Regions from separate parts of the Pseudomonas sp. LB3P31 genome, predicted to be linked through region 1. Evidence: predicted binding sites of a transcription regulator. Region 1 holds the regulator's gene; each other region holds the start of a gene.
The links. The regulator sigma-54, encoded in region 1, starts transcription at its own class of promoters, with help from an activator protein. The targets are predictions, from matches to a motif close to ANTGGCATNNANNTTGCTNT.
Positions count from the first base shown of each region.

Region 1 (10,604 bases):
TGCTTTTCGTGTAATCACCGCTACCGTTTTGGAGGCTCACCATGGAGCACTGGAAACGCACGATCGAAAGAGCAAATCGCTGTTTCATGCAGGGTGAACTGGTCGATGCCCGCGAGGCTTACTTGCAGGCACTGGCGCTGGCCCAGGTGTTGTTCGAGCGCTGGGCGGATGCCGACGAAGCGGTGGCGGCCTGCGTCATTTCCCACCACAACCTGGCGGACTTGCACCTGCGCCTTAATCAGCCGGAGGAGAGTGCTGAGTACCTGTGTGCCATCCACCAGCGTTTGTTGCAGACCATGCAGGACACTCGACTGGCGCCAGCCTTGCGCGAAGCGGCACTGCGCCAGAGCAGCAAGACCTACGTCGAGCTGCTGAATTTCATCAGCGAGCACGGTGAATACCCACGTACTCACCGCCTGCTGCACATCGGTGCCGTTGCAACTGCCAACCGGCCTGCGCCACTTCATCATGGAGTTCATTGAACATGGCTTTCACCTTGCCTGCCTTGCCCTACGCCTACGATGCCCTGGAACCGCACATTGATGCCAAGACCATGGAGATCCACTACACCAAGCACCACCAGACCTACATCAACAACCTGAACGCTGCCGTCGAGGGCACCGAGTTCGCCGAGTGGCCGGTGGAAAAGCTGGTGTCAGGCGTGCAGCAGCTTCCGGAAAAACTCCGTGCCGCCGTGATCAACCAAGGGGGAGGTCATGCCAACCATTCGCTGTTCTGGGAAGTTATGGCCCCGCACGGTGGCGGCGCACCTGATGGCGCGCTGGCCAAGGCAATCGCTGAGCAATTGGGCGGGCTCGACAGTTTCAAAGAGGCTTTCACCAAGGCTGCGCTCACCCGTTTCGGCAGTGGCTGGGCGTGGCTGAGCGTAACCCCGCAAAAGACCCTGGTCGTGGAAAGCAGTGGCAACCAGGACAGCCCGCTGATGAATGGCAATACGCCGATCCTCGGCCTGGATGTCTGGGAGCATGCGTACTACCTGCAGTACCAGAATCGTCGCCCGGAATACATCAATGCGTTCTACAACGTGATCAATTGGCCCGAAGTCGCGGCGCGCTACCAGGCGGCCCTGGGTTGAGTCTTCAATAAAAAACACCAAGGCTGATTATGGGCACTGAAACGCTGGCGATCGGGAGTGGGCGGATGTTCCGTTACGCTCTGGGATCGCTGTTACTCCTGGCGGGCACGTCCTTGCTGGTTGCGCAGGGACTGGCGTGGCTGGACCTTGAGCCGAAACTGCTGCGCGCCTTGCAGGGTGGGGCCATCTGCGCCTTGGGTACGGCGTTGGGCGCAGTGCCGGTACTGGTGATTCGGCGTATGCCGCAAACCGTCAGCGATACGCTGCTCGGGTTTGGCGCTGGGGTGATGCTGGCGGCGACCGCGTTTTCGCTGATCGTGCCAGGGATCTCTGCCGCCGAAAGCCTGGGCCTCACGCCTTGGGCGGCCAGTGGCCTGATCAGCTTTGGCATCATGCTCGGCGCTCTGGGTTTGTACCTGGTAGACCGAAAAGTCTCCCGGGCCAGCCCGGAAATGTTGGTTGGCACGCTGGAGCGACCGGTGATTCCACCGCGGATCTGGCTGTTTGTCTTTGCAATCATCGCCCACAACATTCCGGAAGGCATGGCGGTGGGGGTGTCGGCCGGGGGTGGCATGCCTGATGCCGACAGCCTGGCGATGGGTATCGCGCTGCAGGATGTGCCGGAAGGGTTGGTGATTGCGCTAGTACTGGCCGGGGCAGGGATGTCCAGGGTCAAGGCCTTCCTGATCGGCGCGGCGTCAGGTCTGGTTGAGCCGATATTCGCGCTGCTGTGTGCGTGGCTGGTAAGCCTGGCCGAGCTGTTGCTGCCGCTGGGATTGGCATTGGCGGCGGGGGCGATGTTGCTGGTGGTCACGCATGAAGTGATCCCCGAGTCGCGGCGCAATGGTCACGACAAACTGGCGAGCCTGGGGCTGCTGGTCGGGTTTTGTTTGATGATGGTGATGGATACGGCGCTGGGTTGAGGCAAGATCAAGAGATCGCAGGTGGGAGCAAAGCTTGCTCGCGATTACGGCGTGTCAGTCACCACCAATATTGAAAACGAGCCCCCAATCGCGAGCACGCTTTGCTCCCACTTCGGCAGCTGCTACGTGGCAAGCATTACTCGCCTTCGTCGAAGTAGTTATTGATCAAATTAACGAGCGCAGCCAGCGCTTCATCCGCCTGTTCGCCTTCCGTACTCAAATAAATTTTTGTGCCCTTGCCAGCCGCCAACATCATCATCGCCATGATGCTCTTGCCGTCGACCGTGGATTCCGGCGTGCGCCCGACCCTGATAGTGCAATCCTTGAACTGCCCAGCAACCCCGACAAATTTTGCAGAAGCGCGAGCATGCAGGCCCAGCTTGTTGATGATTTCGATTTCCAGAGCAGGCATCGCGATGTGAATCCTTTAGCTGAGGTCGCGGTGGCGGACCTGGACGTTCTTCAGGGATTGTTGCAGAACCTGGCCCAGACGTTCGGTCAGGTAGACGGAGCGGTGATGCCCGCCGGTGCAGCCAATGGCAATGGTGACATACGCACGGTTGCTGGCAGCGAAGCGCGGCAACCATTTGAGCAGGTAGCTGGAGATGTCCTGGAACATTTCCTCGACATCCGGTTGCGCCGCCAGGTAATCGGCTACCGGTTGATCAAGCCCGGATTGCTCGCGCAGTTCCGGTTTCCAATACGGGTTGGGCAGGCAGCGCACGTCGAACACCAGATCGGCATCCACCGGCATGCCACGCTTGAAGCCAAAGGACTCGACCAGGAACGCGGTGCCCGGCTCGGGCTGGTTCAACAGCCGCAATTTGATGGTATCGCGCAGCTGATACAGGTTCAGGTTGGTGGTATTGACCTTGAGGTCGGCCAGGTCGGCAATCGGCCCGAGCAAGTTGGACTCGTCCTGAATGGCCTCGGCCAGCGAACGATTGGCATTGCTCAGCGGATGCCGGCGACGGGTCTCCGAAAAACGCTTGAGCAGGGTTTCCTCGTCGGCGTCCAGATACAGCACATCACACTTGATATGCCGGCTGCGGACCTCTTCCAGCAATTCTGGAAAGCGCGACAGGTGGCTTGGCAGGTTGCGCGCGTCGATCGACACGGCCACCAGCGGTTGCGCAAGCTCGGTGTGAATCAGTGCTCGTTCGGCCAGCTCTGGCAACAGCCCGGCAGGTAAGTTGTCGATGCAGTAGTACCCGCTGTCTTCAAGGACATCGAGGGCAGTGCTTTTACCTGAGCCGGAACGGCCACTGACAATGATCAAGCGCATGATTAATGACCGTTCTGCTCGTCCAGGACGACCTGGTACAAGGCTTCATTGCTCGGGGCGCTGCGCAGTTTTTCGCGAACTTCCTTGCGATCCAGCATGCTGGCGATCTGGCGCAGGAGCTCCAGGTGCGCATCGGTGGCCGCTTGCGGGACCAGCAGCACAAACAGCAGGTCAACCGGGGCGCCGTCGATGGCGTCGAAATCGATAGGGGCGTCGAGGTGCATCAAGGCACTGACAGGTGACGCGCAGCCCTTGAGACGACAGTGGGGGATGGCGATGCCGTTGCCAAAACCGGTCGAGCCGAGTTTTTCACGGGCGATCAGAGCCTCGAAGACATCTTGCATCTCCAGATCCGGTACTTCTTTATGGATAAGGTTGGCAATTTGCTCGAGGGCTTTCTTTTTACTGCCGCCCGGCACGTTCACGAGGGAACGGCCGGGGGTCAGGATACTTTCAAGTCGGATCATGGGTTGGGAGTGTTAACGACCGGTTGCGCCCTGGAGGAGGCTCTGGGTCTTTTCCTTATGCTTTTTGAGTTGGCGATCCAGCTTGTCGGTCAGCAGGTCGATGGCGGCATACATATCGTCATGCTCGGCATTGGCGACCACTTCCCCGCCGGGAATATGCAAGGTGGCTTCGATTTTCTGCTTGAGCTTCTCGACGTTCATCGTGACTTGCACGTTGGTTATCTTGTCGAAATGCCTCTCTAAACGGGCGAGTTTTTCGCCGATATAGGTGCGCAGGGGTTCGGTAACTTCCAGCTGGTGTCCACTGATGTTGACTTGCATACAGCTTCTCCTTCGTTGCCAGTGCATAAAGCGGCAGACCAGATGATCTGCCACTGGAACGCTGTGGCGTGGCTTACATCAACCGCTTGCGTTCGCTCGAAGGCGCGATCCCAAGGGATTCGCGGTACTTGGCGACGGTGCGGCGAGCCACCTGAATGCCTTGTGCCTCCAGTAAACCAGCGATCTTGCTGTCACTCAACGGCTTTTTCTGATTTTCCGCCGCAACCAGTTTTTTGATGATCGCGCGGATCGCCGTGGACGAGCATTCGCCGCCTTCGGAGGTGCTGACGTGGCTGGAGAAAAAGTATTTCAGTTCATAAATGCCCCGTGGGGTATGCATGAACTTCTGCGTGGTCACCCGTGAAATCGTCGATTCATGCATGCCGACTGCTTCGGCGATGTCATGCAGTACCAGCGGCTTCATCGCTTCGTCGCCGTACTCCAGAAAACCGCGTTGATGCTCGACGATCTGGGTGGCAACTTTCATCAGGGTTTCGTTGCGGCTCTGCAGGCTCTTGATGAACCAGCGGGCTTCCTGCAACTGATTGCGCATGAACGTGTTGTCGGCACTGGTGTCCGCGCGGCGAACGAAACCGGCGTACTGGGCGTTGACCCGCAGCTTCGGCACCGATTCCTGGTTGAGTTCCACCAGCCAGCGTTCGTTGTCCTTGCGCACGATCACGTCCGGAACCACGTACTCGGCTTCGCTCGACTCAATCTGCGAGCCGGGACGCGGGTTGAGGCTCTGGACCAGCTCGATGACCTGGCGCAGTTCGTCTTCCTTAAGCTTCATCCGCCGCATCAACTGGCTATAGTCGCGGCTGCCCAGCAGATCGATGTAGTCCGTGACCAGGCGCTTGGCTTCAGTAAGCCAAGGGGTCTTGGCGGACAGCTGGCGCAATTGCAGCAGCAGGCATTCGCCCAGGTTGCGAGCGCCGATGCCGGCCGGTTCGAATTGCTGGATGCGGTGCAGAACGGCTTCGATTTCGTCCAGTTCGATGTCCAGTTCCGGGTCGAAGGCTTCGAGAATTTCCTCGAGGGTTTCGTCCAGGTAGCCCTGATTGTTGATGCAGTCGATCAGGGTGACGGCGATCAGGCGATCAGTGTCGGACATCGGCGCGAGGTTCAGTTGCCACAGCAGGTGGCTCTGCAGGCTTTCGCCGGCCGATGTGCGGGTGGTGAAGTCCCACTCGTCATCATCGTTGCTTGGCAGGCTGCTGGCGCTGGTCTGGTAGACATCTTCCCACGCGGTATCAACGGGTAGCTCGTTGGGAATGCGCTCGTTCCAGTCGCCTTCCTCGAGATTGTCTACCGTCGGCGCGGTTTCCTGATAGGACGGCTCCGAAACGTCGGCGTTGGGTTGCTGCTCGGCTTTGTCGGCCAAGGGATCGGCATTGTCGAAGTCGTCGCCTTCTTCCTGGCGTTCGAGCATCGGGTTGGACTCCAGCGCCTCCTGGATTTCCTGCTGCAGGTCCAGGGTCGACAATTGGAGCAGGCGGATGGCCTGTTGCAGCTGAGGAGTCATCGTCAGCTGCTGGCCCATTCTCAAGACTAGCGATGGTTTCATGGCAGGGGCTTAAACCTTATTCGCCGGCGCGCATGCGCCATCCACTACAGGGCGCCGGAGCGCCAAACTTAAGCAAATTATATGCCCGATATTGCAGTGTTTGCCTAGAGCGCTGTAACAATAAAAAAGTATTGATTTTTTAGAGTGTCGAGCGCCCGGGCGACTGGCCAGGCACCGCAGCGCTTAAAGGCGGAACTCGTGGCCCAGATAAACTTCCTTGACCAGGTCGTTGGCCAGGATGGTGGCAGAGTCGCCCTCGGCGATCAGCTGGCCATCGTTGACGATGTAGGCGGTCTCGCAGATGTCCAGGGTTTCACGGACGTTGTGGTCAGTGATGAGCACGCCAATGCCCTTGGCCTTGAGGTGATGGATGATCTGCTTGATATCGCCTACCGAGATCGGGTCCACGCCGGCGAAAGGTTCGTCGAGCAGGATGAACTTCGGATTGGTCGCCAGCGCCCGGGCAATCTCCACCCGGCGACGCTCGCCGCCCGACAGGCTCATGCCGAGGTTGTCGCGGATATGGCTAATGTGGAATTCCTGCAGCAGGCTCTCCAGCTCCTTGCGCCGACCGGCCTTGTCGAGCTCCTTGCGGGTCTCGAGGATGGCCATGATGTTATCGGCCACCGACAATTTGCGGAAGATCGACGCTTCTTGCGGGAGATAGCCAATACCGGCCTTGGCACGGCCGTGCATTGGCTGATGGCTGACGTCCAGGTCGTCGATCAGCACGCGGCCCTGATCGGCCTGCACCAGGCCGACGATCATATAGAAGCAGGTGGTCTTGCCGGCGCCGTTAGGGCCGAGGAGCCCGACGATCTGACCGCTGTCAATCGACAGGCTGACGTCGCGCACGACCTGGCGGCTCTTGTAAGCCTTGGCCAGATGCTGAGCTTTCAGAGTTGCCATTAATTGGCCTTTTTCTGGTCGTTTTTCGGCTTGGGCTGGATCACCATGTCGATGCGCGGACGCGATTCGGTGACCTTGTTGCCCGTGGCACGGCCGGCGCTCGCAAGCTTCTTGACCGTGTCGTAGACGATTTTCTCGCCCTGGGTGACGTTGTTGTCCTTGTCGATGACCTTGGCGCGATCAATCAGCACGACGCGGTTCTGCGAGGCGTGATACTGGATCGTGACGCCGTAACCCTGCACAGGCTTGGTGTCACCCTGGGTCTGAAGCTGCTCGAAGTAAGCCAGGTTGCCGACCGAAGTCACCACGTCGATATCGCCAGCCGGGGTGCGGGTGATGGTCACGGTATTGCCGGTCACCTTCATCGAACCCTGGGTGATGATGACGTCACCTTTGTAGGTGGCGATGCCATTCTTGTCGTCCAGTTGGGCGTCGTCGGCCTGAATGCGGATAGGCTGCTCTTGATCGTTCGGCAGAGCCCAGGCGCTCACGCTTCCCAGTGCTGCGCCCAGGCTGAGCAAAATAGGGAGGGTTTTAACGAGCCTCATACTGTCCTCTTACGTTCGATAGCAGGTGTATCCTGCTTTCTTTCAAATACGCCTTCATTCCCGTACCAGTCGACACGCCACCGGCGCCGTCGATTCTAACGGGTTGCTCCGTCTGCGCATATTGCTGCTTCGGGAACACGGTCATGCGGGTGGTGGTAATCAGCGTCTTGCGGTTTTTCTCGTCGAAACGTGTGATGCGCACCGAGTCGATCAGTTCCACCTCGGTACCATCCGGATTCACTTCTCCGCGTTCGCTCTGCACGTGCCAGGGAAACTCGGTGCCGCGAAACATGTTCAGGTCCGGGTTGGTCAGCAGCGTCACTTCCGTGGCTTTAAGGTGTTCGACCTTGTCCGACGTCATCTCGTACTGCAGTTTGCCGTCCGGGAGGAACTGCACGCTGTGGGCGTTCAGGGCGTAATAGTCGATCGCGCTTTCATCGACGGCCACTTTCGGCTGGTCGAGGAAGCGTTCCGGGCTGATGTTCCAGTAGCCCACGGCCGCAAAGATCGCGGCGATGCAGCCGAACAGCAGTATGTTGCGAAACTTTTTGCTCAGCATAGTTGGCTCACAGGTACGCGGCATTCGCCGCATCGAGGCGGCCCTGGGCGCGCAGGATCAATTCGCAGAACTCGCGAGCGGCACCCTCGCCACCGCGGGCTTGGGTGATGCCGTCAGCATGTTCACGCACGAAGCTGGCCGCGTTGGCCACCGCCATGCCCAGGCCGACGCGGCGTATCACCGGCAGGTCAGGCAAGTCGTCGCCGAGGTAGGCAACTTGTTCATAGCTTAGGCCGAGTTGGGCGAGAAGCTCGTCCAGCACTACCAGTTTGTCTTCGCGGCCCTGATACAGATGGGGAATGCCGAGGTTTTTTGCCCGGCGCTCAACCACCGGGGTCGTGCGACCGCTGATGATAGCGGTCTGGAGGCCGGCTGCCATCAACATCTTGATGCCTTGGCCGTCGAGGGTATTGAAGGTCTTGAATTCACTGCCGTCTTCAAGGAAGTACAGGCGTCCATCGGTGAGGACTCCGTCGACGTCGAAAATCGCCAGCTTGATATGCTTGCCACGTTGCAGCAGATCGTTGCTCATTACATGACTCCTGCGCGCAGCAAGTCGGAGAGGTTGAAGGCGCCAACAGGGCGATCCTCCTTGTCTACGACCACCAGGGCGTTGATTCGGTTGTCTTCCATGATCTTCAAGGCTTCGGCGGCGAGCATTTCGGCGCGCGCGGTTTTGCCGTGAACAGTCATGACCTGATCGATGGTGGCGTGATGGATGTCGATGGCGCGATCCAAAGTGCGACGCAAATCACCGTCGGTGAAGATCCCGGCCAGCTTGCCGTCGGCTTCGACGATCGCGGTCATGCCCAGGCCCTTGCGCGTCATTTCCATCAGCGCGTCCTTGAGCAGGGTGCCGCGTTGCACTTGCGGCAGGGCGTCCCCGGCGTGCATGACATTTTCCACTTTGAGCAACAGGCGACGGCCAAGCGCGCCACCAGGGTGGGAGAAGGCGAAGTCTTCTGCGGTGAAGCCGCGCGCCTCCAGCAGTGCAACGGCCAGGGCATCACCCATGACCAGCGCCGCCGTGGTGGACGAGGTGGGCGCCAGGTTCAGCGGGCAGGCTTCGTGTTCGACGTGCACGTTGAGGTTGACTTCGGCGGCCTTGGCCAGCGTCGAGTCGGGGTTGCCGGTCACGCTGATCAGCTGGATGCCCAGGCGTTTGATCAGCGGCAACAGGGTGACGATTTCAGTGGTCGAGCCGGAATTGGACAGGGCCAGGATGATGTCATCCCGGGTGATCATGCCCATGTCGCCGTGGCTGGCTTCGGCCGGGTGCACGAAAAATGCCGTGGTCCCGGTGCTCGCCAGGGTGGCGGCGATCTTGTTGCCGACGTGTCCCGATTTTCCCATGCCGACCACGACCACGCGGCCCTTGCTGGCCAAAATCATCTCGCACGCGCGTACGAAATCTGCGTCGATGCGTGGAAGCAAGCCCTGCACGGCTTCCAGTTCGAGACGGATGGTGCGTTGTGCCGATTGAATAAGGTCGCTGGATTGGCTCATGTCGGAAATCGTATAGCCTGATGAAAAGGCGGCGATTATAGCGGTAATGAGCAAAACCCTCACGCAAGTTCGTCGTGCTTTGTCATTCGCTGTTACGTAATCCTGTCAGCGTGAGGCTTTTGAGCTGTCACGCGGCTGAACATAGCCCGGCTTTAGCCTTGGGCGCCAAGCGCTTGCAGTGATATAGTTCGCCGCCAGTTCGGCCTGCCCACGAGGAATGTGCTTTCGCCAGAAAGTCAGGCGTCCGAGTGTGAGGCTGCATCGCAAGGAGTTTAGATGAGTGCCGATAACGCCTACGCGGTCGAGCTGAAGGGACTGACCTTCAAGCGCGGTGCGCGCAGCATTTTCAATAACGTCGATATCCGCATTCCGCGGGGCAAGGTCACCGGCATCATGGGGCCTTCCGGGTGTGGCAAGACCACGCTGTTGCGCCTGATGGGCGCACAGTTGCGGCCGACTGCCGGCGAAGTCTGGGTCAACGGCCAGAATCTGCCGAAGCTGTCGCGCAGCGATCTGTTCGACGCGCGCAAGCATATGGGGGTGCTGTTCCAGAGCGGCGCGCTGTTTACCGACCTCGACGTGTTCGAGAACGTCGCCTTTCCGCTGCGCGTGCACACCCAGCTTCCGGAAGAAATGATCCGTGACATCGTCCTGCTCAAACTGCAGGCGGTGGGCTTGCGTGGCGCAATCGACCTGATGCCCGACGAGCTGTCCGGTGGCATGAAGCGTCGGGTCGCGCTGGCGCGGGCCATTGCCCTCGATCCGCAGATCCTCATGTATGACGAGCCCTTCGTGGGCCAGGACCCGATCGCCATGGGCGTGCTGGTGCGCCTGATCCGCCTGCTCAATGACGCGCTGGGCATCACCAGTATCGTGGTTTCCCATGACCTGGCAGAGACCGCGAGCATCGCCGACTACATCTATGTAGTAGGTGAAGCGCAGGTCCTGGGGCAGGGCACGCCGGACGAGCTGATGAATTCGGACGATCCACGGATCCGCCAGTTCATGACGGGTGAACCTGATGGCCCGGTCGCGTACCACTTTCCAGCGACGGATTACCGCGCAGATCTTCTGGGGAAGCGTTGATGCGCAAGATTTCACTGATAGAACGTGTACGCCGGTTCGGCGAGGCGGCAATCGATGCCGTCGCGGTATTCGGGCGCGCTACGCTGTTCCTGTTCCATGCCCTGCTCGGCCGTGGCGGCATCGGTGGCGGCTTCGGCCTGCTGATCCGGCAATTGCATTCGGTGGGCGTGATGTCCCTGGTGATCATCGTGGTCTCCGGGGTGTTCATCGGCATGGTGCTGGCGCTGCAAGGTTTCAACATCCTGTCCAGCTATGGTTCGGAGCAGGCGGTCGGGCAGATGGTTGCGCTGACGCTGCTGCGTGAACTGGGCCCGGTGGTCACCGCCTTGCTGTTCGC
Region 1 covers NZ_CM142710.1:2,462,239-2,472,842, reverse strand. The annotation lists gene ACYZTK_RS11330 (hypothetical protein) at 42-482, shown strand; gene ACYZTK_RS11325 (superoxide dismutase) at 485-1,096, shown strand; gene ACYZTK_RS11320 (ZIP family metal transporter) at 1,126-2,019, shown strand; gene ACYZTK_RS11315 (HPr family phosphocarrier protein) at 2,156-2,431, opposite strand; gene rapZ (RNase adapter RapZ) at 2,447-3,304, opposite strand; gene ptsN (PTS IIA-like nitrogen regulatory protein PtsN) at 3,307-3,771, opposite strand; gene hpf (ribosome hibernation-promoting factor, HPF/YfiA family) at 3,784-4,092, opposite strand; gene ACYZTK_RS11295 (RNA polymerase factor sigma-54) at 4,166-5,659, opposite strand; gene lptB (LPS export ABC transporter ATP-binding protein) at 5,843-6,568, opposite strand; gene lptA (lipopolysaccharide transport periplasmic protein LptA) at 6,568-7,116, opposite strand; gene lptC (LPS export ABC transporter periplasmic protein LptC) at 7,103-7,675, opposite strand; gene ACYZTK_RS11275 (KdsC family phosphatase) at 7,683-8,207, opposite strand; gene ACYZTK_RS11270 (KpsF/GutQ family sugar-phosphate isomerase) at 8,207-9,181, opposite strand; gene ACYZTK_RS11265 (ATP-binding cassette domain-containing protein) at 9,458-10,267, shown strand; gene mlaE (lipid asymmetry maintenance ABC transporter permease subunit MlaE) at 10,267-10,604, shown strand, end outside.

Region 2 (10,604 bases), 570 kb from region 1:
GCGATATCCGGCGTCGCATTGAACTCGTGGTTCTGCTTGCGCGCTTCAACCTGCTGGGCGCTGAGGCCGAAGATGAACATGTGCTCGGCACCGATGCGCTCGCACATTTCCACGTTGGCGCCGTCGAGGGTGCCGATGGTCAGCGCGCCGTTCAGGCCGAACTTCATGTTGCTGGTACCCGACGCCTCGAAGCCGGCAGTGGAAATCTGCTCCGACAAATCCGCGGCCGGAATGATGCTCTCCGCCAGGCTGACGTTGTAGTTGGGCAGGAACACCACCTTGAGCAGCCCGCGCACGGTCGGGTCATTGTTGACCACCCGGGCGATGTCGTTGGTCAGCTTGATGATCAGCTTGGCCTGGTGATAACTGGCAGCGGCCTTGCCGGCGAAAATTTTCACCCGGGGTACCCAATCGATCTCCGGCTCGGCACGAATAGCCTGATACAGGGCGACGGTGTGCAGCAGGTTGAGCAACTGGCGCTTGTATTCGTGGATGCGCTTGACCTGTACGTCAAACATCGCCGCCGGGTTGACCGCGATGCCCAGTCGCTCGTGAATGATGTAGGCCAGGGCTTTCTTGCTGTGCAGTCGTTGTTCAGCGAAGGCCTTGCGGAACGCTGGCTTCTCGGCGAACGGCTCCAGTTCGACCAAGCGTTCTTCGATGTTATCCAGCAGGTTCGGACCCAGGGCATCCACCAGCATCGAAGTCAGTTCGGAGTTGGCCTGATAGAGCCAGCGGCGGAAAGTGATGCCGTTGGTCTTGTTGTTGATTCGCTCCGGGTAGAGCTTGTGCAGTTCGGAGAACACGGTTTCGCGCATCAGCTGGGTGTGCAAGCCCGACACGCCATTGACGCTGTGGGATCCAAGGAACGCGAGGTTGCCCATGCGCACGCGACGGCCGTTGTCTTCCTCGATCAGCGACACCGCGCGCAACACGTCGAAGTCGTGGATGCCTTTGGCCCGCAGCGAGTCGATGTGCTGGGCGTTGATCAGGTAGATGATCTGCATGTGCCGCGGCAACATGCGCTCCATCAGGCCGACCGGCCAGGTTTCCAGCGCTTCGGGCAGCAGCGTGTGGTTGGTGTACGACAGCGTATCGACCGTAACCTGCCACGCAGCATCCCATGCCACGTCATAGACATCGACCAGCTGGCGCATCAGTTCAGCCACGGCGATCGAAGGGTGCGTATCGTTGAGCTGGATCGCCGCATGATCGCCCAGGGTCAGTACCGAGGTGTGCATGTTGCGATGGCGCCGCAGCAGATCCTGCAACGAGGCCGCGACGAAGAAATACTCCTGACGCAAGCGCAGTTCCTGGCCGGCCTCAGTGCTGTCTGCCGGGTACAGGACCCGGGAAATGCTTTCGGCCCGGGCAACTTCAGCGACGGCGCCCAAGTGGTCACCGGCGTTGAAGCGCTCCAGGTGCAGGTCTTCCATGGCGCGGGCACGCCACAGGCGCAGTGTGTTGACGCTTGCCCCGCGCCAGCCGACTACCGGGGTGTCGTAGGCAATCGCGCGCACGGTTTCCACTGGCGTCCAGACTTGCTTGGACTTGCCGTTCTCGTCAGTGACGGTCTCGACACTGCCGCCGAAACCAATCGGGTACACCACTTCCGGCCGCTCGAATTCCCACGGGTTGCCGAAGTCCAGCCAGTGCTCGGTCTGCTCCTGCTGCCAGCCGTCGACAATGGCCTGGCGGAACAATCCGTGCTCGTAACGAATTCCGTAGCCATGGCCGGCGATGCCGAGGGTCGACATGCTTTCCATGAAGCACGCCGCCAGACGCCCGAGGCCACCGTTGCCCAGTGCCGCATCGGGTTCCAGTAGGCGAATGCGCTCAAGGTCGACGCCCAGCTCGGTCAGGGCTTCACGAGCAACGTCGAGCAGGCCGAGGTTGCTCAAGCTGTCGTAGAGCAGGCGGCCGATGAGGAATTCCAGGGAGAGGTAATAAACGCGCTTCTGGCCTTTGCGGTAGATCTGCCGGGTGTGGTCCATCCAGTGCTCGACCATATGATCGCGCGCCGCCAGGGCAATGGCTTCGAACCAGTCGTGGTCAAAGGCGTGATCCGGGTCTTTGCCCACCGCGTAGGTGAGTTTGGTCAAGACGGCGTCGCGAAATGCGGCCACCTCTGCTTCGCGAACAAGTGGTTCTTGAGTCATCGATTAGACCTCGAGCGAGCGTGAAGTAGTTGAGCCTAGACGGTCTGACAGGCCGTGGAGAATCTGGTTCGGCAGTATTTCCCGTTAGAGCGAGATAGGTCGACATTACCCTGTCGTGTGCTGGAAAGAATGCAGGGCTCGTGCCGGATTCCCGGGACCGCTGAGCCACGCATGAAAAAATCTGGCGAAAGGTTGTTCAAAAATCCACCAGTCCCGGTATGATCGCGCGCCCTGATGCACGCGCTGGTAACAACCGATGATGAAACCCAACCTGATCGCCGCTGCGGAGATCGATCGCCTCGATACCTGGGCCAAGTATTCTGCGCCTATGTGCGGATCTTGTGTGTCCAGCTGCTGCACCCTGCCGGTCGAGGTCAAGATCAAGGACCTGATCCGTATCGGCATCGTCGATGAATTCGAGCGCGGCGACCCGGCAAAAAACATTGCCAAGCGCCTGCAGAAGGAAGGGATCGTCGAGCGTTACAGCCAAAAGACCGAGATCTTCACCTTGCAGCGCATGAGCAACAACGATTGCCTGTACCTGGATCGTAAGAGCCGTCTGTGCACTATTTATGAAAAGCGCCCGGATACTTGCCGCAATCACCCGAAGATCGGCCCGCGGCCGGGGTATTGCGCGTACAAGCCGAAAGAAGTGGTGCGCGAGACCAGTAGCAGCCGCCGTACCCTCGAGAAGTTCTAAACCCCAAAAAGATCGCAGCCTTCGGCAGCTCCTACAGGTGTTCACATAACTCTGTAGGAGCTGCCGAAGGCTGCGATCTTTTGATTTTTTATCCAGACAAACAAAAACGCCCCCGATCTCGCGATCGGGGGCGTTTTTTTGTCTGCTAACTAAATGACTTAGTTACCGGACTTCTTGGCAGCGCGGGTACGCTCGCTTTCGCCCAGGATCTTCTTGCGAAGACGGATGGACTTAGGAGTGACTTCGCACAATTCGTCTTCTTGAACGAATTCCAGAGCCTGCTCCAGGGTGAAACGGATAGGCGGAACCAGAGCGATGGTTTCGTCTTTACCCGAGGCACGCATGTTGTCGAGCTTCTTGCCTTTGGTTGGGTTGACGCCCAGGTCGTTGTCGCGGCTGTTGATGCCGACGATTTGACCTTCGTACACGTCTTCACCGTGACCGAGGAACAGTTTGCCGCGAGCTTGCAGGGTTTCCAGCGAGTAAGTCAGAGCCTTACCGGTAGCAACCGAAACCAGCACGCCGTTCTGACGGCCGGACATGTCGCCGGACTTCATCACGTCGTAACGGTCGAAGATCGAGGTCAGGATGCCTGCACCGGAGGTCAGGGTCAGGAACTCGTTACGGAAACCGATCAGGCCACGAGCCGGGATGTTGTACTCAAGGCGCACACGGCCCTTGCCATCCGGAACCATGTTGGTCAGGTCGCCTTTACGGATACCGATCTGTTCCATGATCGAACCTTGCGATTCTTCTGGCAGGTCGATGGTCACGTTTTCGTACGGTTCGTGCTTGACGCCGTCAACCATGCGGATGATCACTTCCGGACGACCAACACCCATTTCGAAGCCTTCGCGACGCATGGTTTCGATCAGTACGGACAAGTGCAGCTCACCACGGCCAGACACTTTGAACTTGTCGGCGGTGTCGCCTTCTTCAACGCGCAGGGCAACGTTGTAGAGCAGCTCTTTGTCCAGACGTTCCTTGATGTTACGGCTGGTGACGAACTTGCCTTCACGGCCGCAGAACGGCGAGTCGTTAACCTGGAAGGTCATCGAAACGGTTGGTTCGTCAACGGTCAGCGGCTTCATCGCTTCAACGTTCTGTGGGTCACACAGAGTGTCGGAGATGAACAGCGACTCGAAGCCGCTGATGCAGACGATGTCGCCGGCAGCTGCTTCTTCAACGTCGATGCGGTGCAGACCGTGGTGACCCATCAGCTTCAGGATACGGCCGTTGCGGCGCTTGCCGTCGGCGTCGATCGCAACAACCTGGGTGTTCGGCTTGACGCGACCACGAGCGATACGGCCAACGCCGATGATGCCCAGGAAGCTGTTGTAGTCCAGTGCCGAGATTTGCATCTGGAACGGGCCGTCACGGTCAACTTGCGGTGCCGGTACGTTGTCGACGATCGACTGGTACAGCGGGGTCATGTCTTCAGCCATGTCGGTGTGTTCCAGACCGGCAATGCCGTTCAGGGCCGAGGCGTAGACGACTTTGAAGTCCAGCTGTTCTTCGGTAGCACCGAGGTTGTCGAACAGGTCGAAGATCTGGTCCAGAACCCAGTCCGGACGCGCGCCTGGACGGTCGACCTTGTTGATCACCACGATCGGACGCAGGCCGGCTTCGAAAGCCTTCTTGGTCACGAAACGGGTTTGCGGCATAGGGCCGTCTTGAGCGTCAACCAGCAACAGAACGGAGTCAACCATCGACATTACACGTTCAACTTCGCCGCCGAAGTCGGCGTGGCCCGGGGTGTCCACGATGTTGATGTGGTAGCCGTTCCAGTTGATGGCGGTGTTTTTCGCCAGAATGGTAATACCGCGCTCTTTCTCCTGGTCGTTGGAGTCCATCACGCGCTCGTCGTTGAGCTCGTTGCGCTCCAGGGTGCCGGATTGACGCAAGAGTTTGTCTACCAGGGTGGTTTTACCATGGTCAACGTGAGCAATGATGGCGATGTTGCGTAGATTTTCGATCACTTGTGTATCTCGATCAGAGGATTCGGTGTGCTGACAAGTCTTGGCAGCGATTAACAGTAGAGTCAGGCCTAGCCGTTACAGCTTGACGGCAGAGTCGGGGGGCCGGTGACGCAGGCCACAGGCAAACAGCCCCGGGCTCTTAGCTCGGTCGATAAACGCGCACATTGGCATGCCCCTCACTGAGCAAATGGTGGGCATGCAGGCGACTCATCACGCCTTTGTCGCAATACAGCAGGTACTGGCGAGTAGGGTCCAGTTCCTTGAAACGAGCGTTCAGTGCATAAAACGGCATCGTCTGTACCTCAATGCCAGCGAGCGCCATCGGGTCGTCTTCAGCGGCATCCGGATGACGGATGTCGATGACGATCTGGCCCGCCAGTGCTTCGCTGACTTCTTCGATCTGCAAGTCCTGGCCCAATTCGTCGATCACGCGATCGATCGGTACCAGCTTGGCGTTCTCGAGCGCACGCTCGAGAACCGCCATGTCGAATTCTTTCTCTTCGTGCTCCACACGCGGACGCTTGGCGTGGGTCTTGGGGTTCACCGAGATGACCCCGCAGTATTCCGGCATGTGCTTGGCGAAATCGGCAGTGCCGATTTCGTTCGCCAGATCGATGATGTCCTGCTTGTGGCTGGCAATCAGCGGTCGCAAGACCAGCTTGTCAGTCACGCAGTCGATCACGGACAGGTTCGGCAGCGTCTGGCTCGACACCTGGGAAATCGCTTCACCGGTGACCAGCGCCTCGATCTCCAGCCGATCGGCAATACGGGAAGCAGCGCGCAACATCATACGCTTCAAAACTACGCCCATATGACTGTTATCGACTTTCCCGAGAATTTCTCCCAGTACTTCCTCGAACGGCACACTGACAAATAACACGCGTTGGGAGCTGCCGTACTTCTTCCAGATGAAGTGCGCGACTTCCATCACGCCCAGTTCATGGGCCCGTCCGCCCAGGTTGAAGAAGCAGAAATGGCTCATCAGGCCGCGGCGCATGATCTGGTACGCGGCAACGGTGGAATCGAAGCCACCGGACATCAGCACAAGTGTCTGTTCCAGGGCACCCAGCGGATAACCGCCAATGCTGTTGTGCTGGTTGTGGATCACGAACAACCGTTTGTCGCGAATTTCGATGCGAACTTCGATTTGCGGCTCTTTAAGCGAGATTCCGGCGGCGCCGCACTGACGACGCAGCTGGCTGCCGACGTATTTCTCGACGTCCATCGAGGTGAATTCATGCTTGCCGGCACGCTTGCAGCGCACCGAAAAAATCTTCCCGGCCAGGGACTCGCCGAAGTGCAGTTTGCACTTGGCAACGATGTCGTCGAAGTCCCCCAGCGGGTATTCGTCGACCTGCAGGAAATGCGCGATGCCCGGCATGCAGCTCAGGCGCTCGGTCATATCCTTCAGGGCCTTGGGCTCGCTCACGCGGGTTTCCAGCTCGAGATTGTCCCACACACCGTTCACCACCACGGCCGGGTCCAGGTCGCGGAGCACGGTGCGAATGTTCTTGGCCAACTGGCGGATGAAACGCATCCGTACCGGGCGGCTCTTGATGGTGATCTCGGGAAAGACTTTTACGATTAGTTTCATGAAAACAGCGCGCGCTGGGCCAGCCGAAAAAGGGGGGCGCGGATTATAGCGGAAATTGCTCAAGGTTTAACCAGTTAATATGCAGAAGGTTTCGCGCGCACCAAAACGGGTCGTTTGTGGGATTATGCGCCACATAACAGGGCGCGGTTTTCAATTTTGCCGACCGAAACATCTATATAAGGATGAATTTGGGGCAAAAAACCCATGGTGGGGCACTGGCATGCAATTTGCTCCCTTGTGAGGCAGGTTGCCTTGGCCGAGTATGCGCGCCGGCATCACAAACATTTAAGGGCATCCACTACCAGCCCTATTCCACCCGGAGGACACTATGTCGAAGTCGGTTCAACTCATCAAAGATCATGACGTCAAGTGGATTGATCTGCGCTTCACGGACACCAAAGGCACTCAGCACCACGTGACCATGCCGGCTCGCGACGCGCTGGATGACGCTTTCTTCGAAGAAGGCAAAATGTTCGACGGTTCCTCCATCGAAGGCTGGAAAGGCATCGAAGCCTCGGACATGATCCTGCTGCCAGACGACAGCACTGCCGTTCTCGACCCGTTCACCGAAGACCCAACGCTGATCATCGTCTGCGACGTGATCGAGCCTTCGACCATGCAGGGCTACGACCGCGACCCACGTGCGATCGCCAAGCGTGCCGAGGAATACCTGAAGTCGACCGGTATCGGCGACACCGTATTCGTTGGCCCGGAGCCAGAGTTCTTCATCTTCGACCAAGTGAAGTTCAAGTCCGACATCTCCGGCTCGATGTTCAAGATTTTCTCCGAGCAAGGCTCGTGGATGTCCGACCAGGACATCGAAGGCGGCAACCATGGCCACCGTCCAGGCATCAAAGGCGGCTACTTCCCGGTTCCACCGTTTGACCACGACCACGAAATCCGTACCTCCATGTGCAACGCCATGGAAGAAATGGGCCTGGTTATCGAAGTTCACCACCACGAAGTGGCAACTGCCGGCCAAAACGAAATCGGTGTGAAGTTCAACACCCTGGTCGCCAAGGCTGACGAAGTTCAGACCCTGAAGTACTGCGTGCACAACGTTGCCGTCGCTTACGGCCGCACCGCGACCTTCATGCCTAAGCCTCTGTACGGCGATAACGGTTCGGGTATGCACGTTCACCTGTCCATCGCCAAAGATGGCAAGAACACCTTCGCTGGCGAAGGTTATGCCGGCCTGTCCGACACCGCCCTGTACTTCATCGGCGGCATCATCAAGCACGGTAAGGCCCTGAACGGCTTCACCAACCCGTCGACCAACTCCTACAAGCGTCTGGTCCCAGGTTTCGAAGCTCCAGTAATGCTGGCCTACTCGGCTCGCAACCGCTCCGCTTCGATCCGTATTCCTTACGTGTCGAGCCCACGCGCTCGCCGTATCGAAGCTCGCTTCCCGGATCCGGCAGCTAACCCGTACCTGGCTTTCGCTGCCCTGGTAATGGCTGGCCTGGACGGTATCCAGAACAAGACTCACCCTGGCGACGCAGCTGACAAAAACCTGTACGACCTGCCGCCTGAAGAGGCGAAAGAGATCCCACAAGTTTGCGGAAGCCTGAAAGAAGCCCTGGAAGAGCTGGACAAAGGTCGTGCGTTCCTGACCAAAGGCGGCGTGTTCTCCGACGATTTCATCGACGCTTACATCGCTCTGAAAAGCGAAGAAGAAATCAAGGTTCGCACCTTCGTACACCCACTGGAATACGAGCTGTACTACAGCTGCTGATCCGGTAGCGCCTGCGTTAGCGGCGTGACTAAGAGAGGCCTCCTTCGGGAGGCCTTTTTTTATTCCTGGGATTTCACAGCGGACGGCTTTGCAGTTTCTTGAAAACAGTTCAGTGAAGCCCGCCCAGGGGCGTTGCTCTACAATTGCGACTCTTTCCAGGAGGATCAGAATATGCACCCAGCATTGAGCTTTTTTTGTTCGCTAGCGTTATGCGGCGGGGCGCTGACTACCGTCAGCGCCGCCACTTCCAGCGGCCCGGTACCCGACCCGACCAAGCACTGGCAGGTCGAACCGTCCCCTGACGAACCCCAGCTTCAAACCGCCCTTCTCAGGGGAAATTCGCGCCACGGCACCGGGACGGGCGAAGCACTATTAGCGGTCAGCTGTTATCCAGGCAGCTCGATGAATATGTCCTTGGTCATCCCGCCAACGCGCCTTGGCTTTAATGCCGACGATTATGAAGGCCCGAGTGCGACCACTCACGGACCATTGCGCCTGGTCACCGGCAAGCGCGCGCCACTGAGCCTCCCGGTCAACGGCTGGGGATCCGTCAGGAGCCTGCCAGGCAATAGTTGGGTGTTCGAGCTGGGCATGAACATCAACAAACCTGAGTTGCTTTACTGGCTTGGCGGATCCGCAGATGGACAACTCGTGACGCTGACCCTGCCTCCCCACGCAAGTAATGCCCCGCTGATTGCAGAGTTTGTGTTGCCAGCGGATGACAGCGGTTTGCGCAAGGTTACCGGACCGTGCCTGTAACCGAGTAATCGGAACAGGCTTCCTACGGAAAGCCCGTTCCGTAGCCGATTTCCGACAAGAAACACCGCGTTTTCCTAGGACTTTACCAGCATCGTCCGGCATCAGTTTTTTTGTGTTGTTCGTAGCCTTCATCGACTTACCGACCCTTAAAGGATGGAACGATGAAAACCTGCCTAATCGCTCACCTGCTCATCGCAACTATGGCCGTCGTTACCCTGCCGGGCTGCAGCCCCGCATCAGCACCGGCCGGCATTGAACGCAAAGTCCTGTTGCAGAGCAGCACGTCCTGGGACAGCACCCCGTATCTTCGTTATCCCGATGCCGCGCCTGAGCTGTCGCTGCTCAAACTCAAGATACCGGCCAATACCGAACTTAACTGGCACACGCATCCCATACCCAACGCGGCGTACATTCTCTCTGGAGAGCTGACAGTGGAAAGCAGGGACAATGGCCAGATTCGACTATTCAAACAGGGCGAAGCACTGGCCGAGATGGTTGATGTCACCCACCGCGGCAAAACCGGTGACAAGCCGGTGGAACTCATTGTGTTCTATGCTGGCAGCCAGGGAATTCCACTGTCGGAGTAACCTCGCGGTCCACAGGGAGTCTGAATGCGACCACTGTTAATGCTCGTGCTTCTGGCCTCGGCCGCTCCTGCGATGGCCGGGATCTACAAGTACATCGACGCCGAAGGCAATACCGCCTACAGCAACCAACCTCCCAATGGCGTGGTGGCGCAGCCAGTCGAGTTGCCACCGCTCAACAGCGTCGAGCCTCAAGCTCCCACTGCGCCGCCTGTGGAACCCGCCACTGCGGAACAGCCGCGCAGCGCGTACGAGGTGCTGGATTTGACCAGCCTCCCCACCAGCGAAGCGCTGCGTGCCAACAACGGTACTTTCACCGTCGGCGTGCTGATCAAACCGCGCCTGCAAGGCCCACATTTGTTCAGGCTGTTGCTGGATGACCAGCCTTATGGCCAGCCAAGCAACGTGCCGAGCCTGCAACTGGTGAACATCGATCGTGGCACCCACAGCCTGGCAGTGCAGGTGATCAGCGGCGACAGTGTCATTCAACAAAGCCCGACCGTGACCTTTACCGTGCAACGGGTGCACAAGCAGTGAAGGTTTGGGTATTGGTCACCTGCCTGATCGCGCTGCCCGCGTCGGCGGAAGTCTTCACCTACATCGACGCCCAAGGCAATCGAGTCTTCACCGACCAACCCGGCAACGGCAATGCCAAGCGCGTGCCGCTGCCACCAGCCAATCGCATGACCGCTAACCCTACCGGCGCCAAACCCGTGATTGCTGGCAAGCAGAGTGAGGCACCTCCACGGTTTCGCTACGACATGCTCCGAGTGCTAATCCCCGAACCCGATGCAACCCTGCGCAGCAGCGCCGGTGAACTGATCGTCAGCGTGACCAGCGAACCCGGCCTGCAGCGTGGCCATCGCTTCCGTCTGCTGCTGGACGGCAAGCCCACTGCCGAACCAGGCCTGAGCCCGGTGTTTGCCCTAACCAACGTCGATCGCGGCAGTCACAACCTGTCGGTGGAAATTCTCGACCAGCAAGGGCGCACCGTCGAGCGCACCGCCAATCAACCTTTCCACATGCTGCGCATTTCACTGGCACAGAAACGCCAGGTCAAACCCTGCGTACTGGCCGATTACGGCCAACGTCCG
Region 2 covers NZ_CM142710.1:3,033,767-3,044,370, forward strand. The annotation lists gene ACYZTK_RS13730 (glycogen/starch/alpha-glucan phosphorylase) at 1-2,159, opposite strand, end outside; gene ACYZTK_RS13735 (YkgJ family cysteine cluster protein) at 2,419-2,859, shown strand; gene typA (translational GTPase TypA) at 3,018-4,838, opposite strand; gene thiI (tRNA uracil 4-sulfurtransferase ThiI) at 4,978-6,432, opposite strand; gene glnA (type I glutamate--ammonia ligase) at 6,761-8,167, shown strand; gene ACYZTK_RS13755 (hypothetical protein) at 8,570-8,926, shown strand; gene ACYZTK_RS13760 (cupin domain-containing protein) at 9,088-9,513, shown strand; gene ACYZTK_RS13765 (DUF4124 domain-containing protein) at 9,538-10,047, shown strand; gene ACYZTK_RS13770 (DUF4124 domain-containing protein) at 10,044-10,604, shown strand, end outside.
Region 2: the regulator sigma-54 is predicted to act here: its motif matches at 6,647-6,666, upstream of glnA (type I glutamate--ammonia ligase).

Region 3 (10,604 bases), 1.8 Mb from region 1:
ACGAGGTGCCGACCTACGAGTTCGCCTACACCGACGAGCGTTCGTGGCAAGCGCGTTACGACTACGACTTCGCTGCGCTGGGCGTGCCGGGTTTGACCAGTACTGTGCGTTACATTTCTGGTAATAACGTCGACACCGGGCAAGGGTTCGAGGGCAAGGATCGCGAGCGTGATCTTGACCTGGGATATGTGCTGCAGAGTGGCAGCCTCAAAGGCCTCGGGGTGCGAGTGCGCAATGTGATGGCGCGCTCAAACTACCGCAGTGACATTGACGAGAATCGTTTGATTCTCAGCTACACGTGGACGTTGCTGTGACGTTTTGATCACAAGTCGCAGTTGCCCATGACCTGATACGTTACGCGTTGGGTCTGGCCCTGATGATCGATGTAGACCATGGTCGCCGGTACAACGTCGCAGCCGGTAGGGGTGTCGCTGATGGACACTACCTTGGCGATGTCCAGTGGGTGCGCCGGGTCGTAGGGGGTAGCGGCGGGCTCGCTGGTGGCGGCCATGGCCGAAGTGGCGACCAGGGTGAAAAGCAGGGCGGTGAGGGTTTTCATTGAGTGTTCTCCGTTTTGGTTCCGATGCTTGAATTTTAGTCTTTGCCTCCAATGGATAAAGGGGGGCAGGGCTGATTCAGCGTTGCAGAAATTGCAACAATCGCAGGCGTTGTTGCCGGTGTAGACTGAAACCCATCTACCCCTGACAAAGAACAAGGAGCCGTCGGAGCCATGATCGGTGCCGAGCTACTGACCGACGAAACCCTCACAGTCGGATGGCTGATCTACATTCCCGCATTGCTCTGGGCCATCGCCCGTGCGCCATGGGTCGAACTGTTCAGCGATCGCCGGCGCCAGCACCTGTTGTTCGGCACCGTGTTCGCACTGTTCATGCTGTGGCTGGTAAGAAGGGATTTTGATACCGGGGTGTCCTACCACTTTCTGGGTATGACTGCGGTGACCCTGCTACTGGACTGGCCACTGGCACTGGTCGGCGGGATGGTCGCGCAACTGGGCTTGGTCATGCTGGGTCGCCAGGATTTGGCGGCGATGGGGGTCAACGGCGCATTGCTGATCGCGCTGCCGGTGCTGATTACCGAATGCTGCGCCATTCTGGTCGAACGCGCGCAACCGCGTAATCCTTTTGTCTACATCTTCGTATCGGGTTTTCTTGCCGCCGCGCTGTCGGCCTTGTTGTGCCTGTTGCTGGCGCTCTGGCTGCTGTGGTTCAACGAGCTATTCGTGATGCCGTACTGGCTGGAGGATTTTGTCGGTTACCTGTGGCTGATCATTTTCCCCGAAGCGTTTATCAACGGCATGATCGTCAGCGCACTGGTGGTGTTCAGCCCCGAGTGGCTTGAGACCTTCAATCGCACGCGCTACCTCTCCGCTCCGTGGAAAGACGACGAGCCCAAGTCCTGATGCCGACCCGGGCGTCGACGCCTTGCGGTTAATGGCGAGGTTCGAAGTCCTCGCTGAACAGGTCATCTTCGGCATCCGGGCTTACCGGAATCTTGTGTTCTTCCGACGCCCAGGCGCCCAGGTCGATCAATTTGCAGCGATCCGAGCAGAATGGCCGATAGGTGTTATCGGCGCTCCATTCGACAGGGGCGCCGCAGGTCGGGCAATTGACGGTTGGGGTTTGGCTCATGACTGGCCTCCACGCAAGGTAAGGTAAAAGTGATGCAGGCGTTCGACTTCGCTGTGCAGCCAGGCGAGGTCGCGGTCGTTGACCACCACATCGTCGGCATGGCTCAAGCGGTCCTCGCGGCTGGACTGGGCCTTGAGGATCGCCTGGACCTGTTGTTCGCTGGTCTTGTCGCGCTGCAAAGTGCGTTCGATCTGGAGCTGTTCGGGCGCATCGATCACCAGCACCCGTTGAGTCATGGCGTACTGACCGGACTCGATCAGCAATGGCGAAACCAGGATTGCATAAGGCGATTGCGCCTTGCCCAGGTGTTCGCTGATTTCTTTGCCGATCAGCGGATGCAACAGCGCCTCGAGCCAGCGCCGTTCCTCGGGGACTTCGAAGATCAGTTTGCGCAACGCTGCACGATCCAGCTGACCGTCGGCTTGCAGCACGCCGGCACCGAAGTGCTCGGCGATCTGCGCCAGCGCCGGGCGGCCAGGTTCCACCACCCAGCGCGCGGCATGATCGGCATCGACCACGTGCACGCCGAGGTCGATGAAGTGCTGGGCGGCCGCGCTTTTGCCGCTGCCAATGCCGCCGGTCAAGCCAAGAATCCAGGGTTTTTCCACAGGGGTATTCATTTCAAACCGACGAACTGCCAATAGAAGTCGGTTATTTGACCACCCCAGAGCAACGCAATCCAGCCGGCAATTGCCAGATAGGGTCCAAAGGGTATTGGCGTCGAGGTTTTTGCGTTGCCCAGGCGCAGCATGGCCACGCCGATAATGGCACCGACCAGGGATGACAGCAGGAGGGTCAGCGGCAGGATCTGCCAGCCGCCCCAGGCACCGAGCATCGCCAGCAGCTTGAAATCACCGTGGCCCATGCCGTCCTTGCCGGTTATCAGCTTGAACAGCCAGAACACCGACCACAGCACCATGTAGCCGGCAATCGCCCCCCACAGCGCTTCGTGGAGCGGCACGAACAGCTCGAAACTGTTGGCGATCAACCCCAGCCACAGCAGCGGCAGCACCAGCACATCCGGCAGCAATTGATGTTCGGCGTCGATCAGGCTCATGGCCAGCAGGCCCCAGGTCAGGAACAGCACCCCGCCTGCCGGCCAACCGAAACCAAAGTGCCAGGCGATGAACCCTGATAGCAGGCCGCAGGCCAGTTCGATCAGCGGGTAGCGCTTGCTGATGGGCGCTGCGCAGCCGGAGCAGCGACCGCGCAGAAATACATAACTGATGACCGGGATGTTTTCCCAGGCGCGGATCGAATGACCACAGTGTGGGCACTGGGAGTGGGGCAGCAGCAGGTTGAAGGTGGGCAGTGGGGCAGGTGCGGGCTGGCCAAGCATATCCTGCGCCTGCAGGCGCCATTCGCGCTCGAGCATCTTCGGCAGCCGCCAGATCAGCACATTCAGGAAGCTGCCGACCAGCAAGCCCAGTACTGTGACCAGGGCGACAAAAACCAGGGGATAACTTTGCAGGATTTCATTCAAAGGCATATCAGATCGCTGAGCCGAGTTGGAAGATAGGCATGTACATCGCGACGACCAGGCCACCGACGATTACCCCCAGCACCACCATGATGAACGGTTCCATCAGGCTGGTGAGGTTATCGACCATGTTGTCGACCTCGTCTTCGTAGAAGCTCGCGACCTTGTCGAGCATGTCGTCGAGGGCGCCCGACTCCTCGCCAATGGCCGCCATCTGGATCGCCATGTTCGGGAACACCCCGGAGGTGCGCATGGCGAAGTTCAGCTGCATCCCGGTCGACACGTCCTGTTTGATCCGCAGTACCGCGCGCTTGAACACGACGTTGCCAGTCGCTCCCGCCACAGACTCCAGGGCATCCACCAGCGGCACACCCGCAGCAAAGGTGGTCGACAGGGTTCGGGCGTAGCGGGCCACGGCGGATTTATAGAGCAGGGTGCCGACCAGGGGCAGCTTCAACAGCCAGACGTCGGTGCGGTCGCGAAAGGCCTGGGAAGTCCTGAAAACATGGCGCATGCCGAAGACCATTGCGATCAGCATACCCAGCAACATCCACCACCATTGCTGGAGGAATTCGGAGAGGCCGATAACCATCAGGGTAAAGGCCGGTAACTCGGCACCAAAACCTTTGAACACTGATTCGAACTGTGGCACCACCTTGACCAGCAGAATGCCGGTGACGATGATCGCGACGAACACCACCGCCAGCGGATAGGTCATGGCTTTCTTGATTTTTGCCTTGAGGCTTTCGCTCTTTTCCTTGTAGGTCGCCACCCGTTCCAACAGGGTGTCGAGGGCGCCGGCTTGTTCACCGGCATCCACCAGGTTGCAATAGAGCTCGTCGAAATACTGCGGCTTTTTGCGCAGGGACGCGGCAAAGCTGTTGCCCGCCGCGACCTCCTGCTTGACCTCGTCCACCAGCTTGCGCATCGCCGGGTTCTCAAAGCCTTCGCCGATGATGTCAAATGACTGCAGCAGTGGTACCCCTGCTTTCATCATGGTCGCCATCTGCCGGGTGAACAGGGCGATGTCCCGGACCTTGATCCGTTGGCCCAGGCTGAAAATCGAGGCGGACTTTTTGCGTACCTTGCCCGGGTTGATGCCTTGCTTGCGCAACTGCGCCTTGATCAGCGCAGGGTTCTGACCGCTGAGCTCTCCGGTGATTTTCGTGCCTTTCCGGTCCGTGCCTTCCCAGGCATAGATGCTGATTTTTGCTGCCTTGACCGCCATGTTCAGTCCTTGGTGACTCGGTTGATTTCTTCAAGGCTGGTAATGCCTTGCATGGCTTTGTGCAGACCGGAAGTACGCAGGTCATCGAAGCCGTCCTTGCGCATCTGGCTGTCGATTTGCAGCGAGTTGCCGTCGGCCATGATCAGGTGCTGCAGCGCCGGGGTGTTTTTCACCACCTCGTAAATCCCCACCCGTCCCTTGTACCCGCCGTTGCAGTGATCACAGCCCACCGGTTCATATAGGGTGAAGGAGCCGATGCGGTCCTCGGGAAATCCTTCCTTGATCAACGCTTCGCGGGGAATGTCGATGGGTTTCTTGCAGTGGCTGCACAGCTTGCGCGCGAGGCGCTGGGCGATGATCAGGCTGACTGAAGTGGCGATGTTGAAGCCCTTGACGCCCATGTTCTGCAGGCGGGTGAGGGTTTCAGCGGCGCTGTTAGTGTGCAGTGTCGATAACACCAGGTGGCCGGTCTGAGCAGCCTTGATCGCAATTTCGGCGGTTTCGAGGTCGCGAATCTCGCCGACCATGATCACATCCGGGTCTTGACGCAGAAACGAACGCAAGGCTTGGGCGAAATCCAGGCCTTGTCGGGGATTGACGTTGACCTGGTTGATGCCTTCCATGTTGATCTCCACCGGGTCTTCGGCGGTGGATATGTTGATGTCCACGGTGTTGAGGATGTTCAGGCCGGTGTAGAGCGAAACGGTTTTGCCCGACCCGGTGGGGCCGGTGACCAGGATCATGCCCTGGGGCTGTTTCAGCGCGGCCATGTACAGGTCTTTCTGTGCCGGCTCATAACCGAGGGCGTCGATGCCCATCTGGGCGCTGGACGGATCGAGGATCCGGATCACCACTTTCTCGCCCCACAGGGTCGGCAGGGTGTTGACCCGGAAGTCGATGGACTTGCTCTTGGACAAGCGCATTTTGATCCGCCCATCCTGGGGCTTGCGCCGCTCGGAGATGTCGAGGCTGGCCATGACCTTCAGGCGTGCCGCAATGCGCCCCGCCAGCTGAATCGGTGGCTTGGCGACTTCGCGCAGCATGCCATCGGTACGCATCCGCACGCGGTAGGTCTTTTCGTAGGGCTCGAAGTGCAGGTCGGAAGAGCCGGTCTTGATCGCGTCGAGCAACATCTTGTGGACAAAACGCACTACCGGCGCGTCATCGGCATCCTGTCCCGGGACGACGTCCATATTGCGCTCGTCGGCAGATTCGATGTCGACGCCGTCAAGGTCCACGTCGGCCATGTCTTCCAGCCCGGTGGAGTGGGTATCGAACAGCTTGTCGATGGCATCGCTGAGCTTGTCGTCCTCGACCAGGATCGCCTCGGTGGTCAGCCCGGTACTGAACTGGATGTCGTTGATGACCTGGTGATTGGTTGGGTCGGATACCCCGATGAACAGCTTGTTGCCCCGTCGCCACAGGGGCAGGACGTGGTGCTGGCGAACCAGCTTCTCGCTGACCAGGCCCTTGGGCAGCGCTTCTTTATCCAGGGCATTAAGGTCGAACAGGGCCATGCCGAAATGCTCGGAGGCGATTTCCGCCACCTGCCGGCTCTTCACCAGCTTGTTCTGCACCAGATGGCTGACCAGTGAGATGCGGTTGCGTTGGGCTTGCTGATACGCCTGTTGCGCGCTTTTGTCAGTCAGCAGTTCGGCCAGGACCAATTGTTTGGCCAGGCCGCTAAGAGCGATGTCATTCATTGGGATACCGGACGCAGACAGTTCATGACTTATAGCCTAGTCAAGGGACGGAGCCAAACCACGCCTGTTGAAGTGACAAAAAGTGTCAGATAGTGCGGTTTTCCAGGGCTGTCGAGAGTGCTATGACGACCTGGCGCCCAAGCCTGCTCGGTATCAGGCAATTGGCATGGGCTGTGCTGGAGTTAATTCAGATCATGAGATTCCGACTCATGCATGGAGCTTGTCTATGAATAGCCAAAAAGGTTTTACCCTGATCGAGCTGTTGATCGTGGTGGCGATCATCGGGATTCTGGCGACGTTTGCACTACCCGCGTATTCGAAGTATCAGGCCCGGGCGAAGGTGACAGCGGGTCTGGCGGAGATCTCCGCGTTGAAGGTGCCTTTTGAGGATGCGATGAATCAAGGTACCGACATCGCTTCATCGACTGCTGCGTTCAACGCAACGACCTCAAACTGCGTAACCGCTTCGACGGGCACAGGCAGTACAGGCGTGGGTAGCATTGCGTGCACAATTGCCAATGCTCCGGCTCCTGTCGTTGGTAAAAAGATCACGCTGACCCGCTCAGCTACGACTGGTTGGACTTGCGCTACCGAAGTTGAACAGCAGTACGCGCCTAAGGGCTGCACAGGTGTCGCCAACACATAAGCGTTGAATTCGGTGTCTGCATAACCTGTGAATACCCCGCCTTGTTACAGAGGCGGGGTATTTTTTTGGGTGCGCTCTGGGTAATTTCAAAAAAACCCCACAATTCATGGCCTTAGGCCCACGCCAAAACCTGCAACTTGCATGTCGATAATTTCCAACTCATGCAAATTGCATGATTCCGGAAATTGGCGTTTTTCATAACTACATGATTAATAAGGAAAAATTGACTGTCTCAAAGTTGGCACAGCGTTCGCAACATACCCAGTAACCCTGCTGACAAGACATGCAGCAGACTTTCCAGAAAAAACAGGAGTTACTCGTATGAAGAAGTTCGCTATCACTGCCGCTGCTGCTACCGCGCTGACCCTGACCATGGCCGGTTCGGCATTTGCACAAAACACCCAGGCTACCCAGGCACCAATGGTGCTGGCTGCTGGTGAAGTGACACAAGCCAAAGAAGCTACTTCTGACACCTGGATCACTACCAAAGTCAAAGCTGACCTGGTTACCGAAAAAGGCATTCCTGGTACCGACATCAAAGTCGAAACCAACAAAGGCGTAGTGTCCCTGTCGTCCACCGTAGCGGTGACTGACGCTCAGAAAACCACCGCCGTGGCTATCGCCAAGAAAATCAAAGGCGTCAAAGCGGTCTCCGCTGACGGCCTGAAAGCCGACTAAGGCAAGACTTCTCGCCTGGACCGGGAGAAGGCGCGACAGACGGGCCGAGAGATACGTCTGTTGCCGCTTTGGAGTTCATGCGAAAGGTCATAAGGATGTGACCATTACAGGCCCTGGCATTCGTGTCGGGGCCTGTTTTATTGTGCCTTCAGTAAAAGATCGCAGCCTCGTTTCACATGTAGGAGCTGTCGAGTGAAACGAGGCTGCGATCTTTTGATCCTCAAAGCCCGCGCTTGCTGGTGATCTGCACCAGCCGATTGCCTTCGAACTTCAGGAACTGATACATGCCGCCGTGCGGCCCGTAGGTCCATTCCTCCACCTGATACTCCTCACGCCGGTTGGCGCTGCGCTTGTAGCCCAACGCATCCCGTGCAACAGGCTCCCCGCATTTTTGCAGCACTTCCCCCGACCGGTCTCCAACGCTGATCAACTGACTGCCACAGCGCAGGGTGTCGGCCGCCGACGCCTGCCCGGCGAGCACCAGCAGCGCCAGGCCAAGCGTCCATCGCCGCATCGTCATTCGGCATCCAGATGCAGCGGCGTAATCACCCGGCCATCGCTCTGCGCTTCACCCAGGCTTGCGTCGATGAAGTACACGCGCTCGTCGGCCAGTTGGCCCTTGTCGACCAGATAATCCTTGATGCTGCTGGCGCGGTCCTGCCCCAGCTGACGCAACAGCACGTCATTGGAGCTCCAGAACTTGATCACGCCGTCGCGCATTTTTGCGGTACGTTCTTCCTTGCCCAGGTCCTTCCATTCGGCAGGCGGCTGGATTTTCAGGCGAGTACGGTAGATCCCTTCCAGCAGCGGCCCTTTTTCGCTGTCCGGCACGTCCAGTAACCCGGCCTTGGCCGGTACTTTGTCACCGCGACGCTGGAGCATCTTGTAGTAGTTGTACTGGTATTCGCGCTCCAGGCGTTGCTCGGCGAGCAGTGGGCCATCGCTGCTGGCTGCGGCAGTGCCTTCGATTTCCAGACGCAGCGCCGGACGCTCCTTGAGGGCCTGGGACAGCTTGACCAAGGCAGCCTCGGCGTCCTTGCTCAAGTCGCTGGAGCCTGGGGCGAACGAGACGGTTCCCAGGTCCTGCGAGCCACCACCACTGACCAGGCCGGCAATCATCTTGAATGGCGCGGCGGCGGCTTTGACGATCAGGTTGCGCAGGGTTTGCCAGACGATCGGCATCACGCTGAACTGCGGATTGTTCAGGTCGCCGGTGACGGGCAGCTCGATGGAAATCTTGCCATCAACGTCCTTGAGCAGGGCGATCGCCAGTTTCAACGGCAGGCTCACGGCGTCCGGACTGTCGACTTTTTCTCCCAGTTGCAGCTGTTCGACCACCACCTTGTTTTCGGCCTTGAGCTGGCCTTTGGTGATCATGTAGTGCAGGTCGAGGTTGAGCCGGCCCTTGCGGATGCGATACCCGGCAAACTTGCCGGAGTAGGGCGTCAGCGTGGTCAGCTCCACTCGCTTGAAGCTGGTGGCGATATCGAGGCTGGCCATCGGGTCGAACGGATTCACCGCGCCCTTGATGGTCACCGGTGCGTAGCGATCGACCTTGCCCTTGATGTCGACGCTGGCGGGTTTCACCTGACGGCTGTCGATGGTGCCGATGGAGCCGTTGAGCTGCTGGACGGCCGTGGCAAAATTCGGCGTCAGGCTGAAGTCGGCGAAATTCGCCGAGCCATCGTTGATGGCAATGCCGCCGACATGGATCCCCAGCGGTTTGTCCTTGCTCGCCGGTTTGGCTGCGGCGGTCTTGCTGCCAGAATCTGCAGGCTGCGGAATCAGCAGGTCATCGACGTTGGTGGTGCGGTCGTCGTTGATCATGAAACGCACGTAGGGCTGGAACAGGTTGACCTTGTCGATCGACAGGCTGTCGCCGTGTTGGTAGTTCAGGCCTTCGAGCACCAGTTGCTGCCACTTGAGGAAGTCACGGGTCTTTAGCGTGTCGAGGGTGTGCAGTTGGTCGACCTGGGCCCGGCCGGTGACGCTGAGCGCCAGGGGTTCGGTGCTTTTCAGGTCGACCGCCAGGTCACTGCCGAGCATGCCGCTGCGCAGTTCCAGGCGAATGAACGGGTTGATATACGATTGGGCGACTCGCAGGTCGATGTCCTTGGTCTGCACTTTCAGTTTGGCGCTGACCGGAGCCAGGTTGACCACGCCGTCTGCCGTGAGCTTGCCTTGCTTGCCGACCCCGGTGTCGAGCTTTAGGTTGAAAGGCGAGCCGTTGAGGCTGTCGAAATTCTGCAGGTCGACGTTCAGCGGGCTGATGTCCAGCTCGACGGCAGGCTGGGCCTTGCGGTCCGCCAGATGCACCTGGTAATTGCGCAGTTGCACATCCTTGAGCAGCACTTGCCAGGGTTTGCTTGGCGCTGCCGGCTCGGGTTTCGGTGAGTCGGCGGCCGCTGGTGCGCTGGCCGGTTCGGCTTTGGCTTTGGCGGCTGCTTTGGACGGTTGGCTGGCGAACAGCTTCTGCCAGTCGAGTTGGCCATCGGCTTCCAGCGCAGCCCATGTTTCCAGTTTGTTGCTGCGGATCTTGCCGACAACGACTTGTTGCCTGGCCAGATCGATGGACGTTTCAGTAACGTCCAGGCGTTCCAGTTTGACCAGTTGCCGGCCGTCCGGGGCTTTGATCGCGAAGGGCGCGACATTGAGCGAGAGGTTGCTCAGCAGCAGCTCGGTTTCCTTGGACAAATTGAGTTTGTAATCGGTACTCAGGCTGTAGATGCCGTTTTCGAGTACCAAGGGCACGGAGTCGCGTACGTAAGGCCAGAAGGCCTTCATCTTGCCGTCGGTGATCTTCAGCTTGCCCTCGGAGGCGATGGGTATAAGGCTGAAATTACCGGTCCAGTCGATTTGCCCGCCGTTGGGGCCCGCGGCCACGAGCGTCATGTCGGCGCTGTCTTCGGGCAGGGTGCTGAGGTTTTTCAGTTCGAAGTCGAGCTTGTCGTAGAGAAACTCGATAGGTTCGCTCGGCCGGGCATCCTTGAAATGCACCAGACCATCGGCCAGTTTTATCCGCTCGATCCGCAGCGGAAATGGCTTTGCGTTCGGGTCGGTCGGGGTCGGTTCGCTGGCCGGGATTTTGAAAAGGCCGAGCAGATTGAGTTTGCCGTCTTTGTCGAACAGGATTTCGGTCTTGGGTTTATCCAGCTCGACGTCGGACAGGTGCAGCGCCTTGGTCCACAGGCTGTCGAGTTGCAGGTTGGCATAGAGCCGC
Region 3 covers NZ_CM142710.1:4,268,530-4,279,133, forward strand. The annotation lists gene ACYZTK_RS19410 (OprD family porin) at 1-314, shown strand, start outside; gene ACYZTK_RS19415 (DUF2790 domain-containing protein) at 323-559, opposite strand; gene ACYZTK_RS19420 (energy-coupling factor ABC transporter permease) at 731-1,420, shown strand; gene yacG (DNA gyrase inhibitor YacG) at 1,449-1,649, opposite strand; gene coaE (dephospho-CoA kinase) at 1,646-2,269, opposite strand; gene ACYZTK_RS19435 (prepilin peptidase) at 2,266-3,138, opposite strand; gene ACYZTK_RS19440 (type II secretion system F family protein) at 3,140-4,357, opposite strand; gene pilB (type IV-A pilus assembly ATPase PilB) at 4,360-6,060, opposite strand; gene ACYZTK_RS19450 (pilin) at 6,287-6,706, shown strand; gene ACYZTK_RS19455 (BON domain-containing protein) at 7,028-7,384, shown strand; gene ACYZTK_RS19460 (DUF2845 domain-containing protein) at 7,605-7,898, opposite strand; gene ACYZTK_RS19465 (DUF748 domain-containing protein) at 7,901-10,604, opposite strand, start outside.
Region 3: the regulator sigma-54 is predicted to act here: its motif matches at 6,221-6,240, upstream of ACYZTK_RS19450 (pilin).